4 regions of the Aeromonas sp. MTB genome follow, and region 2 is predicted to be linked to each of the others. Evidence: predicted binding sites of a transcription regulator. Region 2 holds the regulator's gene; each other region holds the start of a gene.
What was found. Region 2 encodes sigma-54, which starts transcription at its own class of promoters, with help from an activator protein. Its sites were predicted from a motif close to TGGCACNGTTTTNGCTT; they were not measured.

Region 1 (4,089 bases), 2.0 Mb from region 2:
GACTGGGCCTCCTGCAATGCCTGAGCAAAATTGATATCCCTGGCTTTGAAGCCCGGGGTATCTGCGTTGGCAATATTGCTGGAAAGCACCTCAGCACGCTTGGCGCGAACGCTTATGGTGTGTTGATGCACACCGAATGCCTTGTCAAATGAAAGAGCCATAGCACACCTCCTGCTTGGTTTATTTTGCCTGCAAGAGGTGTGCCATAAGCAAATCACTCAGTTCGATGGTTTGGGTATGAGCACATTTCAGACCGAAAACGGCAGGAGCATCTCGTGCCTTGAGTCAGACGGCATCATTTGGCCACCTTAAGGTTGCAACCACTTTTGCAGTGGCGAGATATGGTAGGTAAATAGAAAGACTGAGCTGTAGATTAAGAAAGAGGGAAGCTCGTAGCTTCCCTCTTTGCATGGACTAGCAATATTCGGCAGACCCCGAATATCAAGGCCATCAGGCCTATTTGACCTTGTAGACAATCCCCGGATTGCAGCGGATCATCTCGAACCGATCGGTTAACCCGGCCAGTGACTCCGACGCGCCCAGCATCAGATATCCACCGGGATTGAGACTGGCAGCAAACTGGTTGAGGATCTTCGACTTCACTTCCGGCGCAAAATAGATGAGCACGTTACGGCAAAAGATAATGTCAAACTTGCCGAGCAGACTATAACTCTCCAACAAGTTGAGTGGCCGGAAGGTGGTCAATTTTCTGACTCGCTCAGCGACCCGCATCTTGTTGTCACCGTAGGGCTCAAAAAACATCTTCTTGCGCTCCGGTGACAAACCGCGCGCCAGAGCAAGGCTATCGTAAACGCCTTCCTTACACTGATTGAGCATGGTCGTCGAAATATCCGTCCCGACAATCTGCACGCCACCAGGCAAGGTCCCCGGCTTTTTCATCTGCTGCTCCAGTGCCGTCATGGCAATGGAATAGGGCTCCTGACCTGACGAGGATGCAGCCGACCAGATCTTGATGGGGCGGCCACTTTTCCCCAACTCGGGGAAAATCTTGTCAGTAAGAAGCTGAAACGGATAGGTATCACGAAACCAGAGGGTCTCGTTGGTCGTCATGGCATCCACCACGGCCATTTTCAGGTCACGCTCTCGCACACTCATTGCACGGGTAACCAGATCAGACAGACTCTCGATGCCAAACTGAGCCATCAAAGGTGAAAGACGGCTCTTCACCAGATACTGTTTGTTATCCCCCAGCACAATTCCGCTCTGTACCGCCAGAAAGTTGCTGAACTGTTTGTATAAGTCGTCCGAAAGTGTCTTCATGCAGCTGTTCTTCTTTATTAGAGTGCGTTTTGTACGGCCTTGGCCAATTCATCAGGCTGGAACTTGGCGATAAAATTGTTCGCACCAACTTTCTGCACCATTGCCTGGTTGAATACTCCACTGAGCGAGGTATGCAGAATAACATGCAAATCCTTGAGATTGGGATTATTCCGGATCTCGGCAGTGAAGGTATAGCCATCCATTTCCGGCATTTCGATATCCGAAATAACCAGCGCAACCTGATCCTTGATAGGACCATTTTTGGTCATTTCCAGCAGCATGTTCAATGCTTCGCGGCCATCTTTTGCCAACACGCACTCGACACCGATAGCCTCAAGCGCACGTTGTACCTGTTTGCGTGCCACTGAGGAGTCATCCGCAACAAGAACAGGACGCCCCAAAGTCGGGTGGTCGACGCTGGCCTGAACCAACTCCTCACTAACATCCGTTGCAACCGGAGAAATTTCGTTCAATATCCGCTCAACATCAAGAATTTCGACCAACTCGCCGTCGACTTCAGTCACGGCAGTCATGTAGTTGATGCGACCCGCACCTTTAGGCGGAGGCAGGATGGATTCCCAGTTCATGTTGATGATGCGCTCGACCGAATGCACCAGAAAACCCTGAATAGAGCGGTTGTACTCGGAGATGATAATGAAGCATTTGCTCAGATCATCAATCGGGCGTTTGCCAACCGCCATGCTGAGGTCGATAACCGAGATCGTCTGGCCACGAATATGAGCCACTCCGCGAATGCAGGAGTTCAATTTTGGCATCACGGTCAAGGGGGGACACTGCAACACTTCACGCACTTTGAATACGTTGATGCCAAATCTTTGACGTCCATTGAGACGAAACAACAACAACTCCAGCCGGTTTTGCCCCACTAGCTGGGTACGTTGGTTGACCGAGTCCAGGATACTGGCCATAAACACTCCCTAAAAACGCTTGGCATTAATCATGCATGCGTGATGGATTGCGTCAGACTATCGATGTGACAACGAACAGATTCTGAAGCAATCATAGTTAAATATGGTGATATGCGTGAACAACTTATCGACCAACGAGCGAAAATGATTAACCGACTTTTACTCATCAGCCTCTTTTTTGGCAGCATATCTTCCAGCTACGCCTCGGACGTCACTACTTACCTGCAAGAAAAGGCACAAGAGTTCGTTTACAGCCAGCTGGATATTCCGTTGGATGCCAGAGCCGAGGTCACCTCTGCCACGCTGGATGAACGGCTCCCACTGACCCGCTGCGAAGATCTGCTCACTATCAGCTTACCAGCAAAAATGGAAATTCGCCGTAATACAACAGTTTACCTTAAGTGTGAGGAAGACAAACCCTGGGACGTCTATCTCCCGGTGCGGGTCAGCATTCAAAAGCCCTATGTCACTGTGACCAACCCCATCGCCAAGGGGGACCTGCTGAGTGAAAGCCAGCTGGTGTTGGCCTATCAGGATCAGACCCTGATCCGCGGCGACTACCTGACTGACACAACCCCTCTTATCGGAGTACGCAGCAAGCGGGAGATAAAACCCGGGCAACCCATCCGTTTGAGCCAGGTTTGTGTAGTGTGCAAAGGGGATCAGGTCACCCTGACGGCAGAAAACAGCAACTTCCAGATCAAAACCATGGCCCGAGCCTTGCAAGATGGCAGCTTCGGAGAGATCATCAAACTCGTCAATATTCGCTCCGGCAAAACCGTTGAGGGTAAAGTCAGTGCAGTAGGTGCCGTATCGGTCACTTTTTAAATCCGGATCCTTGACAACTTTTTTCTAAAGTTTTGATCTGCCGCACCGATAAACAGGTAAGCAAACCTTAAAGCAGACGAAGGTAACTAAAATGGCCATCAACAATATCAACAACTTGGCGAATAATCGGTTGCAAAATACCGCTAATAGCCAGGGGACAGGCAGCAAGTCAGTCACCTCATCGCCCGAAAACAAAGCGGCTACTGTCAAGCTGGACTCCGTCTCCTTGACCAGTGAGGCGCAACAATTGCAAAAGATGCAACAAAACCTCAATACCGCCTCAACCGGCAATGAGAGCAAGGTCGAACGGCTGAAAAAAGCCGTCGCGAGTGGCGAATATCAGGTTAACAGCGACGCTGTGGCCAAGAAGATGTTCAGTTTCGAGGCCAATCTGGACAAAGTTCTGGGATGATGGATTTACCTTCGTTACTGCACACCCAAGATGACTACCTCAGCCAGATGCAAGGCATTCTGGAAGAGGAGTTCAGCTTGCTCGAACAGCATCAGGCACTGGCCCTGCCCGCACTGACCGAGCGCAAACAGCAGTTGCTTGCTGCGATAGAAACTCTGGACAAGACACTGGCAGAGATGCCTGAACTGGCACTGCAGCTGGCAGCCTATCCCGACCAGATGGCGCAGCTTCGTGCAAAACTGGATGCCTGCCAGGCACAAAATGATATCAACGGTCGATTGCTTGAATTGAGCATCGTCTCAAACCGTCGTCTGGCAACCTTTCTGAGTCAGCTGCGCGATCGCAACAGCCTGACCTATGACGCCAGGGGCAACACTCGCTCTGGCACCCGCTCCTACGGTATCAAGGCCTGACATCTCTTATCAGGCCTTGCATTTTTGCTCTCCGTTTTAAAGCACCAGTCGCAACAACTCTCGCCCGTCCTCACACGCATTGACGCGCAGTACTCCGTCCTCATAGCTCCCGTAACTGGCAGGCAACTCGCCGCGCGGGAAACAGATCGACCCCGGGTTCATCAATACCCGCTCCCTCTGCCACTCCAGCACAGGCACATGGGTGTGGCCGCTCAGGAACAGACTG
Region 2 (4,089 bases):
TGGGGGGCACTCTTGTCTAGAGTGCGGTGGCGGATCTGCACGTTCTTGCCAAGCAAACGGAATGCACTGGCCAGTCGCTCTGCAATAAAGACCGAGCGGTGCTGACCGCCGGTGCAACCGATGCCGACCGTGAGGTAGCTGCGATTGTTGCGCTCCAGATGGGGCAACCAGGTCACCAGCATGTTCTCGATCTGCTGGGTAAACAGCATCACGTCAGCCTGCGCCGAGAGGTAGTTGGCGACCGGCTCATCCTTGCCGGTGAAGGGCTTGAGCTCGGGGATCCAGTGTGGATTGGGCAGGAAGCGAGCATCGAACACGAAGTCGGCATCCTTGGGAATGCCATACTTGAAGCCGAACGACTCGAACACCAGCACCAGCTCGTTCTCTTTCTTGCCGAGTACCCGGGTCTTGATGAGCTCGCTCAGGTCGTGAATGCTGAGGGTGGTGGTGTCGATGCGCAGGTCAGCGGTCGAGGAGAGTGGCGCCAGCAGGTGGGTCTCCTGACGTATTGCCTCATCCAGCGACAGCTTGTTGCGTGAGAGGGGGTGCAAGCGGCGGCTCTCGCCATAGCGCTTGAGCAGAGTGCCATTGTCAGCGTCGAAGAAAAAGCTGGAGAACTCTACCCGCCCCTCATTGCGCACCTGTGCCAGCAGATTTTCCAGTTTCTCCGGATCGCTCGGCAGGTTGCGCACATCGATGCTGACCGCCAGTTTGTCATACTGGCTCTCCACCGACACAATCAGCTGGGGCAGCAGATTGACCGGCAGGTTGTCCACACAGTAGTAACCCAGATCTTCCAGCACTCGCAGGGCTACCGTTTTACCGGAGCCCGAACGTCCACTTACCACGATTAACTGCATCTTGTTCCCTCACGCCAAAACGGGTGTCTCATCCTTGGCCTGCTGTCAGGCCGAGATCATGATCTGATAGAGCTCTTCGTCGCTGGTTGCCTGACGCAACTGGCGGCAAACCGCCTTGTCACCCAGCTTGGAAGCCATCAGAGAAAGGGTCTTGAGATGCTGCTTGCACTCGCTTTCCGGCACCAGCAAGGCAAACAGCAGGTCAACCGGTTGATTGTCGATGGAGTCGAAAGGAATAGGGTCGGCAAAGGTCATCAGGATCGCGGTTGGCGGGAACTCATCGTCAATGCGACCGTGGGGGATTGCAATACCGGCACCGATCCCAGTACTACCCATTTTTTCGCGGGCCAGCAAGCATTCGAACAGCGCCTGGCGGGAGGTGCCAAGGCGCTCGGCGGCCAGCTCGCTGATGATTTCGAGGGCGCGTTTCTTGCTGGTACAAGGGACTGCACTCTTGGTGCAGTCCCGACTCAGTATGTGTTCAAGTTGCATGGTTATTTTTTATTTAACTTATCTTTGTGCTTGATGATCTGCCTGTCCAGCTTGTCGAGCAAGGTGTCTATCGCAGCATACATATCGGCATGTTCAGAGTTGGCAAACACTTCGCCACCGCTGACGTGCAATTTGGCTTCCGCTATCTGGTTCAGTTTTTCCACGCTAAGCACCACATGAACATTGTTGATGTGGTCGAAGTGACGCTCGAGTTTGGCAAATTTGTTATTCACATAATCACGCAGAGCTTCGGTGATCTCGACATGGTGTCCGGTCAGGTTAATTTGCATAACATCATCCTTTTGTTTGCCTAAACCAGGCGTTTGCGCTGATTGGAAGGTGGGATAAACAAGGATTCGCGATACTTAGCGATCGTGCGTCTCGCCACCATAATACCCTGTTCGGCCAGCAAATCCGCGATCTTGCTATCACTTAACGGCTTGGCAGGATTCTCTGCCGTGACCAGCTTCTTGATGAGCGCGCGAATTGCGGTCGATGAGCACTCTCCTCCTCCTTCGGTGTTCACATGGCTGGAGAAAAAAAACTTCAATTCGAAGATACCACGGGGGGTATGCATGTACTTCTGGGTCGTCACCCGGGAGATGGTCGACTCATGCATCTCTACCGCTTCGGCGATGTCATTGAGCACCATCGGCTTCATCGCCTCTTCACCATACTCGAAAAAGCCCTGTTGCTGCTCGACAATGCAACTGGCCACTTTCAGCAGGGTGTCATTGCGACTTTCCAGGCTCTTGATGAACCACTTGGCTTCCTGCAAATGGGAGCGGATAAACTGGGTGTCGGTGCTGCTGCGGGCGTTGCGGGCCATGGCGGCATAGGTCTCGTTGACCCGGATGCGGGGGGCAGAGTCGGGATTGAGCTCGACCACCCACTTGCTGCCCTTCTTGACCACGGAGACGTCGGGGATCACGTACTGGGAGTCGCTCTGGATGATGCCATTGCCGGGGCGCGGCTCCAGCAGCTGGATCAGATCCAGCACCTCCTTGAGGTCGCTCTCTTTGAGTTTTGTCTTGCGGGCGAGGGTGCGGTAATCCCGGTTGCCGAGCAGCTCCATGTGCTCGAGGATCACCTCCTTGGCCTCGTTGAGCCAGGGGGTCTGCGGGTCATACTGATCCAGCTGGATCAGCAAACACTCCTGCACAGAACGGGCAGCAATGCCGACCGGATCGAAGTGCTGCACCCGCTTGAGTACCGCCTCGACCTCATCGAGTTCCACCTCTACGTCATCGCTGGTGACGGCAGCCTGAATATCCTCCAGCGCAACGGTCAGATAACCGGATTCGTCGATGGCATCGATGATGGCGAGCGCGATGGCGGCATCCACATCGCTGAACGGTGTGAGCCGCATCTGCCACAACAGATAATCCTGCAGGTTTTCGGTGGTCTCTCCCTGATAGACGCTATCTTCCCCATCGTGGATGGGGCCCGCGCTCTGGGCGGTGCCGGCAGAGTAAACCTCGTCCCAGGTGGTATCCACCGGCAACTCATCCGGCATCTGCTCTTGGGCCATGGCATCGCTGGAATCCAGCTGGCTGGCATCGACCGGCGCTTCCGGACTGGTCTCTTGCGTCTCGCTCTCTTCCTGCTCCAGCAGAGGGTTGTTTTCGAGCGCTTGCTGAATTTCCTGCTGAAGTTCCAGAGTGGAGAGCTGGAGCAGACGAATCGCTTGTTGTAATTGCGGCGTCATGGTCAGGGACTGACCGAGACGCAACTGTAATGTCGGCTTCATCTACGTCGGGATATCCTTATGTTCAGCGAGGCACTCGTCAAAGGAAATGAAGGCATGCCCCCTTACTATAGACTGAATTGATCGCCCAAATAGACGCGCTTGACCTGCTCATCGGCAAGGATGTCAGCCGGTGCACCTTCGGCAATCATCTTGCCGTGGCTGACGATATAGGCCTTCTCACATACGTCCAGAGTCTCTCTGACGTTGTGGTCGGTAATCAAGACGCCAAGGCCTCTATCTTTCAGATGCTGAATGATCTTCTTGATGTCTATCACAGAAATCGGGTCAACCCCTGCAAAGGGTTCATCCAGCAGAATAAAACGCGGCTCGGCCGCCAGCGCACGGGCGATCTCGACCCGACGGCGCTCACCGCCGGAGAGGCTCTGACCCAGGTTGTCGCGAATGTGGGTGATATTGAACTCTTCCAGCAGTTGCTGAACCTTGTCCTCACGCTCCTCACGGCTCAACCCTTTGCGGGTCTGCATCACCCCCATCAGGTTGTCGAACACCGACAGGCGACGGAAAATGGAGGCCTCCTGCGGCAGGTAACCGATACCGTTGCGGGCCCGCACATGCATGGGCTGCAGGCTGATGTCCTGATCGTCGATGGTGATGAGACCGGCATCGCGCTGTACCAGCCCCACGATCATGTAGAAGGAGGTGGTCTTGCCCGCCCCGTTGGGGCCGAGCAGGCCGACAATCTGGCCAGTGCCCACTTCAAGGCTGACGTCACTTACCACCATGCGGCGCTTGTAGCTCTTCTGCAGGCCCACTGCTTTTAACACTGCCATGGCTTATTTTTCCTGCTTCTTCTGGTCGGCGGGCTTGTCGAAATTCTCTACCTGATCCGGCAGGAACACGGTTTTGACCCGCTGGCTCGGGCTCTTGCTCTCGGCGATCATCTTCTGTTTGACGATGTCGTAGCGGATCAGATCGCCATTGACCTGGCTATCTTCCTGCTTGAGCTGACCGTTGCCGGTGATGGTC
Region 3 (4,089 bases), 880 kb from region 2:
GTATCGGTTTTGCGGTCAGCATGATGTCGGGTCTGCTGATCCTCTGGCTCACTATCGGCGGGTTCCTCGGCCACTTCGACATCATGTGGGAGCGGGTGCAGGAGGTCAGCTGCGAGCTGATCAACACCCAGTGCTTCGGGGGCGCTCATGGCTGATACCGACCAGGAACGTACCGAACAACCCACGGGCAAACGACTGCAACAGGCCCGTGAAAAAGGGCAGATTGCACGTTCAAAAGAGTTGGGAACCGCCAGCGTTTTGCTCTCGGCGGTATTTGGCCTGCTGATGCTAAAGGGCTCGCTGGCGACCGCCATGATCAAGGTCGTCACCATGGGCTTTACTCTGGACAGGGAGCAGGCTTTCGATCCCAACGCCATGATCGCCATGCTGCCGGCGCTGCTGGGGGAACTGGTTCTTCCGCTGGGGCTGTTGTTCGCGCTGGTGGCGATTGCCGCCTTTATCGGCAACACCCTGATGGGGGGGATGAACTTCTCCACCGAAGCCATGATGCCCAAGATGAGCAAGTTGAGTCCGCTCAGTGGCCTCAAGCGAATGTTCGGGGTGCAGTCGCTGATCGAGCTGGTCAAATCCATCGCCAAAGTGGTGTTCATCACCCTGTTTGCCTGGTGGATGCTATCCAGTCAGTTTAATCATCTGCTCAATCTCTCCATGGAGGGTTTCCCCGGCGGTATTATCGATGCGCTGGAGTTGTTTCTCTGGATGTTGATCATCCTCTGCTGCGCCCTGCTTCCCATCGTTGCCATCGACGTGCCGTTCCAGCAGTGGAACCACATGCGTCAGCTCAAGATGACCAAGCAGGAGGTCAAGGACGAGTTCAAGGACAGCGAAGGCAAGCCCGAGGTAAAGGGCAAGATCCGCCAGTTGCAGATGCAGATGGCGATGCGTCGAATGATGGGGGATGTACCCAAGGCTGATGTGGTGATCACCAACCCGACCCACTACTCGGTAGCGCTCAAGTATGATGCGGGCAAACCCGGTGCCGCGCCCAAGGTCGTGGCCAAGGGCACTGATGAAATTGCAATGAAGATCAGGGAGATCGCCAGAGAGTACGAGATCCCCATCATGCCGTCACCAGCCTTGACCCGTGCGATTTACCACTCAACCGAGCTGGGCCACGAGATCCCGGAAGGGCTGTTTGCTGCGGTTGCCCAGGTGCTCGCCTATGTCTTCCAGCTCAAGAAATTCCGTCGTGGTCAGGGTCGCCGTCCCCAGCCGCTGGCTAAAGATCTGCCCATTCCGACCGAATATCGAAAATGACAAAGTTCTGACGTAGTCAAAATAAATCCATTGCATTTCAATACCTTGTATTGTTGGCTTGATGTTTGCTTTAATCTGGCACCAGCAGGTTGAAATTGAGAAGCGCGATGGAATTCAAGGCAGTATTGGGCCAGTTCAAAGAGTACCGGGGGGTTTTGGGCAAAGGCCTTGGCACCCCTCTGCTGGTATTGGCCGCGCTCGGCATGGTGGTGTTGCCCATCCCGCCGTTGATGCTGGATGTGCTCTTCTCCTTCAACATTGCCCTCTCCATCGTGGTGCTGCTGGTATCCGTCTATACCCGCCGCCCCCTCGAATTTGCTGCCTTCCCGACCGTACTGCTGCTCGCTACCCTGCTGCGGTTGGCGTTGAACGTCGCCTCGACCCGGGTGGTGTTGCTGGAAGGTCATAATGGTAGTGCGGCGGCCGGCCATGTGATCGAGGCGTTCGGTAACGTGGTGATCGGCGGCAACTATGCGGTCGGCATCATCGTTTTCACCATCCTGATGATCATCAACTTTGTGGTCATTACCAAGGGTGCCGGGCGGATCGCGGAAGTGAGTGCCCGTTTTACCCTTGATGCGATGCCGGGCAAACAGATGGCCATCGATGCCGATTTGAACGCCGGTCTCATCAATCAGGAAGAGGCGAAGAAGCGTCGTCAGGATGTAACCCAGGAAGCTGACTTCTACGGCTCCATGGATGGTGCCTCCAAGTTTGTCAAAGGGGATGCCATTGCGGGCATCATGATCCTCTTTATCAACATCATCGGCGGCTTCATCATCGGGATGATGCAGCACCAGCTGACCTTCAGCGAATCTGCCGAGATCTATACACTGTTGGCCATCGGTGACGGTCTGGTGGCGCAGATCCCCTCCCTGCTGCTCTCAATTGCAGCCGCCATCATAGTGACCCGTCAGAATACCGATCAGGATATGGGAACCGCGGTGCTGGGTCAGCTGTTTGACAATCCCAAAGCTCTGATCATCTCTGCCGGTATTCTGCTGATGATGGGACTGGTGCCGGGGATGCCGCATTTCGCCTTCCTGAGTCTGGGGGCTCTTGCCGCCGCTGGCGCCTGGTGGTTGCTGCGCCGAGAGAAACTGGCGGCCGCCAAAGCGGCCAAGGGTGAGCTGCTGCCTGCCACTGCCGAACAACCCCATGAGCAGAAAGAGCTGAGCTGGGACGATGTGATGCCGGTGGACATCATCGGGCTGGAAGTGGGTTATCAACTGATCCCGCTGGTGGATCGCAATCAGGGTGGCGAACTGCTCAACCGGATCAAAGGGGTGCGCAAGAAACTCTCGCAAGAGCTGGGTTTTCTGGTCCCGGCCGTCCACATTCGCGACAACCTGGATCTGGCGCCAAACCAATACCGCATCACCTTGATGGGGGTCAGTACCGGCGAGGCCAATGTCTACAATGATAAGGAGATGGCCATCAATCCGGGGCAGGTGTTCGGCCAGATCCAGGGGATAGCGACCCGGGATCCCGCCTTCGGACTTGAAGCGGTCTGGGTTGCCAAGGAGATGGTCTCTCAGGCACAGACACTGGGGTATACGGTGGTGGATACCGCGACCGTGGTGGCTACCCATCTGAGCCAGATCCTGACCAACCATGCGGCTCTGCTGCTGGGCCATGACGAGGTACAACAACTGCTCGACATGATTGGCAAACATCAGAGCAAGCTGGTCGAAGGGCTGGTGCCGGAAGTAATCAGCATGGGTAACCTTGTGAAGGTATTGCAGAATTTGCTCAATGAAGGCGTGCCAATCCGCGATATGCGCACTATCCTGCAGACCCTGGTTGAATACGCGCCGCGCAGTCCGGATCCGGAAGTGCTCACGGCCGCTTGCCGGATTGCCCTGCGTCGCCTGATTGTGCAGGAGATTGCAGGCCCCGATCCCGAGCTGCCGGTGATTACCTTGGCGCCGGAATTGGAACGTATATTGCATCAATCCCTGCAGGCAGGTGGTGGTGATGGTGCCGGTATTGAACCGGGTCTGGCAGAGCGGATGCAGCGTTCGCTGGTGGAAGCCACTCAACGACAAGAATTGGAAGGCCAACCGGCCGTGCTTCTGACATCGGGGATCTTGCGCAATACCCTGGCAAAATTTGTCAAGAATGCCATTCCTGGATTGCGCGTTCTGTCTTATCAGGAAGTGCCCGACGACAAGCAGATCCGCATCGTCAGTGCGGTAGGGCAGAACTAGTTAGCGGAGACGACGGGTGAAGATTAAGCGGTTTTTTGCCAAGGATATGCGAACGGCTCTGGCCGAGGTCAAGGAGACTCTCGGGCCTGACGCCGTCATCATGTCCAACAAGAAGGTTACCGGAGGGGTAGAGATAGTCGCCGCAGTCGATTATCAATCCCAGGTCCCGGGGCCCAAAGATGCGCCGGTTCGCCGTCAGCTGAACGATGAGAGCGTCAATATTTCGTCTGCTGCACGGCAGATGATCCGCCCCGAGCCGGCGCCGGCGAAGGAGCAGAACGAACATTATGCCGATACCCTGGCCGCCTTGCTGGCGCGCCAGCAGAAGCTCAAGCCGGGCAATGGGGCGCCACTGGGTAATACCCAATCAGCCGGTCTGGCCGCTGCCAATGCAGCGCCCAGAACATTGGCCGAGCAGGGGCAGTGGGGAGCAGCTCCCGAACCTGCCAAGCCCAAAGCTCGGGTTGCGTCCGGCCAGCGCCCCCCTCAACCTGCCCAGCGGGATCAGGAGATGGAAGGGATGCGCAAGGAGATGGCCAGCATCCGCAAATTGTTGGAGCACCAGATCTCCGGGCTGATGTGGCAAGAGGTGGAGCGCCGC
Region 4 (4,089 bases), 2.0 Mb from region 2:
TTTCTAAAGCTGCTGACCATGCAGCTGTCGTATCAGGATCCTTTCAAGCCTGTTGATAACGCCCAGATGCTCTCCCAGATGGCATCCATGTCGACATCTGAGGGGATCAGCAGTTTGTCCACTCAGATGGGTAAGCTTAATGACCAGATGATCTCCAGTCAGGCGCTGCAAGCCTCCGCATTGGTGGGACAAAATGTGCTGTTGCAGAGCAATACCGGCTATCTGGATAAGGAGGGCTCTCTCCCCGGTGTTGTGGCTGTGGGAACGACGAATAAATATTCGAGCGTCAAGGTCACCATCGAAGATGAAAAAGGCCAGGTTATCAAGGAATTCTCTCTCGAAGGGGAGCAGCGAGGCAACGTTGAAGTTGCCTGGGATGGCACAGACAAAGATGGAAAGCGGGTCAAGTCAGGTAAATATGTGATTAAGGCAAGCGGTACTCTGGATGGCAAATCCGAAAGTATTGCTGCTTATGCTTACGGCAAGGTGGATAGTGTGGCGCTGGGCAATGCGAGCAATCCGACAATGCTTAACGTGAAAGGCTTGGGTAGCACGCTGTTGAGTAGCATCTTGCAAATTTCAGGAACTAATTCAAACCAGACGGTTACACCGTCAAAAACCACGTCGACAGCATCGATCTAAGGAGCTGGATATGTCATTTAACAATGCCTTGAGCGGTGTCAACGCGGCACAAAAAGACTTGAACGTCACCGCCAACAACATTGCCAACGTTAACACCATGGGCTTTAAAGAGTCCCGTGCCGAGTTTGCGGATGTCTACGCCAACTCCATTTTTGTCAATGCCAAGACCCAGGTCGGTAACGGTGTGGCGACAGGTGCGGTTGCTCAGCAGTTCCACCAAGGGGCGCTGCAATTTACCAATAACGCACTGGATCTGGCTATTCAGGGTAACGGCTTCTTTGTGACCTCTGACGGTCTGACCAATCTGGATCGCACCTACACCCGTGCCGGTGCCTTCAAGCTCAATGAAAACAGCTATATGGTCAACAATCAGGGCCATTATCTGCAAGGTTACGAAATCAACGCCGATGGCACGCCTAAGGCGGTAAGTATCAATGCGACCAAGCCGATTCAGATACCTGACAAGGCCGGTGAACCAATCAAGACAACTAAGATTGACGCCAGTTTCAACCTGCCATCGACAGCGGCGCCCCTGCCCGCAGGTAATGCGGTGGGTGATGCCTCTACTTTTGACCCCAAAGATTCGAAAACATATTCCTCTTCAACTTCTGTGGTGATTTATGACTCACTGGGTGAGCCGCATACCATCACGCAATATTTTGTCAAAGAGGCTGACCCGGCAGATCTGACCAAACCCGCCAATCCTACTGCTTGGCGTATGTACCTCTACCAAGGTGATAAGCCTATTGATATTGTCGGTGGTGTCACACCCACTATGGCGACTGGTTTGAGTCAGGCGCCTGCTGGCGCAAGAGTTACCTTCGGGGCTGATGGCAAGATGATTACCCCGACTACACCGGCGACCATCAAGACAGAGCAATTGGGAGCCGCGCCCCCGACAGGCGCTGGCATTATCACCAATGGTGCAGATCCCACTCAGCAGGTGGATATCAACTTCGGAACGGTGACCCAGTATGCTTCACCGTTTGAAGTCAACAAGTTGACTCAGGATGGCTCCACTGTCGGTCGTTTGACCAAGGTGGAGATCACTCCGGATGGCATCGTGTCCGCGACTTACAGTAACGCAACCACCATCAAGGTGGCCATGGTGGCAATGGCCAAGTTTGCCAACTCGCAAGGATTGACTCAGGTTGGCGATACCTCCTGGCGACAGTCTCTGCTCTCTGGCGATGCCTTGCCGGGGACGCCCAATTCGGGCACTTTCGGGACCATCAAATCATCGGCGCTGGAGCAGTCCAACGTGGATTTGACCTCGGAGCTGGTTGACCTGATCACTGCCCAGCGTAACTTCCAGGCCAACTCCCGTTCTCTGGAGGTCAACAGTTCGCTGCAGCAGACCATCCTGCAGATCCGTTAATTGTGCAATACATGATAATGAGAGGGGGCTTGGCCCCCTCTCTGTTTCTGTCGCATTCCCATCCTCCTTACCCCCATATTTCTGCTGTTGGCACTCTAATTGCATTTCTCCTGTCAGAGTCATCTGTTTGACGGAGAATTCCATGGATCACCTGCTTTATATCGCCATGTCCGGGGCCAAAGAGACCATGAACAGCCTGGCTGTTCGGGGCAACAACCTCGCCAATGCCAATACCACCGGCTTCAAGTCCGATTTTGAGCAGGCCAGAAGCATGCAGGCGTTCGGAGAGGGCTTGCCAAGCCGGGTGTTTGCCATGGCTGAGCGCCCGGGTCAGAACCTGCAGCATGGCATGCTGATGACCACCGGACGGGATCTGGACGTGGCGGTGGATGGTCCTGGCTGGATTGCCGTGCAGGATCCCAAGGGCGGTGAGGCCTATACCCGCATGGGGAATTTGCAGGTCAATGCGACCGGCAACTTGCAGACCTCGACCGGACTGAATGTGGTGGATGACGGTGGTCAGCCAATCGTGTTGCCGATGCCGATGGAGAAACTGGAGATCAATCGGGATGGCACCATCAGCGGTCGTCCTGAGGGGGCTGCCGCCAACTTGCCGGAAGATTTTCAGCGGATCAAGTTGGTCAACCCAGCCGCCGATGCTGTGGAGAAGGGGCAAGATGGTCTGTTTCGCCGCAAAGATGGCCAGAATGAACCCGCCTCTGCCAATGTCGGCCTGATTGCCGGCTCCCTTGAGGGGAGCAACGTCAATGTGGTGGATGAGATGACTAACCTGATCCGGCTGCAACGCCAGTTCGAAACTCAGGTCAAAATCATGAAGACGGCCGAAGAGAATGATGAAGCTCAAACCCAACTGCTGCGAATCAGCTAATCAAGGAGTTACCTATGAATCCCGCACTCTGGATCAGCAAGACCGGGTTGGATGCACAGCAGACCAATATTTCGGTCACTTCGAACAACCTGGCGAACGCCAGCACCGTGGGCTTCAAAAAGTCACGGGCCATCTTTGAAGATCTGCTGTATCAAAACATCAACCAGCCCGGTGGCCGCTCCTCTGCCGATACCGAGCTCCCCTCCGGCTTGATGCTGGGGGCGGGTGCCAAGGTGGTGGCGACCCAGAAAAACCACAGTCAGGGTAACGTACAAACCACTGACAACTCCCTCGATTTGATGATCAGTGGTCGTGGCTACTTTGAAATTCAGCTGCCGGATGGCAGTGCAGCCTATACCCGTAACGGTCAGTTCACCCTCAACGATGAAGGGACCATAGTGACCCCGGGTAATGGCTACCCACTGCAACCGGAAATCCAGATCCCGGAAAACGCCCAGAGCGTTACGGTGGGTGAAGATGGCCAGGTCTCGGTGCAGCTCAAGGGCGATGGCGCTTCTCAGGTCGTCGGTCAGATCAACATCTCCGACTTCGTCAATGCCAGCGGCTTGCAGCCGATGGGGGAGAACATGTTTGTCGAGACCCAATCCAGTGGTGCTGCCGCCCAGGGGACTGCCGGTGCCGATGGCTTGGGGGTGATCAAACAGGGGATGCTGGAGACTTCCAACGTCAACGTGACCGAAGAGCTGGTGAACCTCATTCAGGCTCAGCGGGTCTACGAGATGAACTCCAAGGTGCTCTCTGCCGTTGACGGCATGATGTCCTTCCTGATCCAGCGTACCTAATTAGGAGGTGCATGATGAAAGCCGTATGGATGCTGGGATTGCTGGTGCTGGGAGGGTGTAGCAGCACTCCCAATACGCCCAAGCCTGATGATCCCGAGTTTTCCCCCGTCTACGGGGAGTCGGAGCCGGTTTCGGTGCGGCCGACAGGGGCTATTTTCCAGCCGGATCAGGTCAATGGCATCTATTCGGATATCAAGGCGCACAAGGTAGGCGACATCATTACCATCGAGTTGTCGGAGTCGACCTCCGCCTCGAAAAAGGCCAATACCCAGAGTGGCAAGGACAATAAATTCAATCTGGATCCGGTCAAGCTGGGTGGCGTGCCAGTCACCGCCAGTCCATATGATCTTTCGGCTTCCATTGGTCAGAACAGCGCG

Region 1: the regulator sigma-54 is predicted to act here: its motif matches at 2,231-2,247, upstream of flgA (flagellar basal body P-ring formation chaperone FlgA).
Region 3: the regulator sigma-54 is predicted to act here: its motif matches at 1,333-1,349, upstream of flhA (flagellar biosynthesis protein FlhA).
Region 4: the regulator sigma-54 is predicted to act here: its motif matches at 2,109-2,125, upstream of flgF (flagellar basal-body rod protein FlgF).

What each region holds. Positions count from the first base shown of each region.
Region 1 is NZ_CP147026.1:2,917,999-2,922,087, forward strand. Features, by position in the region: gene flgB (flagellar basal body rod protein FlgB) at 1-161, opposite strand, end outside; gene WBR25_RS13370 (CheR family methyltransferase) at 457-1,281, opposite strand; gene WBR25_RS13375 (chemotaxis protein CheV) at 1,299-2,210, opposite strand; gene flgA (flagellar basal body P-ring formation chaperone FlgA) at 2,355-3,038, shown strand; gene flgM (flagellar biosynthesis anti-sigma factor FlgM) at 3,130-3,450, shown strand; gene WBR25_RS13390 (flagella synthesis protein FlgN) at 3,447-3,863, shown strand; gene yfcE (phosphodiesterase) at 3,900-4,089, opposite strand, start outside.
Region 2 is NZ_CP147026.1:345,327-349,415, reverse strand. Features, by position in the region: gene rapZ (RNase adapter RapZ) at 1-860, opposite strand, end outside; gene ptsN (PTS IIA-like nitrogen regulatory protein PtsN) at 906-1,352, opposite strand; gene hpf (ribosome hibernation promoting factor) at 1,355-1,642, opposite strand; gene WBR25_RS01660 (RNA polymerase factor sigma-54) at 1,663-3,102, opposite strand; gene lptB (LPS export ABC transporter ATP-binding protein) at 3,168-3,893, opposite strand; gene lptA (lipopolysaccharide transport periplasmic protein LptA) at 3,897-4,089, opposite strand, start outside.
Region 3 is NZ_CP147026.1:1,227,589-1,231,677, forward strand. Features, by position in the region: gene fliR (flagellar biosynthetic protein FliR) at 1-155, shown strand, start outside; gene flhB (flagellar biosynthesis protein FlhB) at 148-1,278, shown strand; gene flhA (flagellar biosynthesis protein FlhA) at 1,386-3,488, shown strand; gene flhF (flagellar biosynthesis GTPase FlhF) at 3,505-4,089, shown strand, end outside.
Region 4 is NZ_CP147026.1:2,913,139-2,917,227, reverse strand. Features, by position in the region: gene WBR25_RS13355 (flagellar hook assembly protein FlgD) at 1-642, shown strand, start outside; gene flgE (flagellar hook protein FlgE) at 653-2,020, shown strand; gene flgF (flagellar basal-body rod protein FlgF) at 2,163-2,909, shown strand; gene flgG (flagellar basal-body rod protein FlgG) at 2,924-3,712, shown strand; gene flgH (flagellar basal body L-ring protein FlgH) at 3,727-4,089, shown strand, end outside.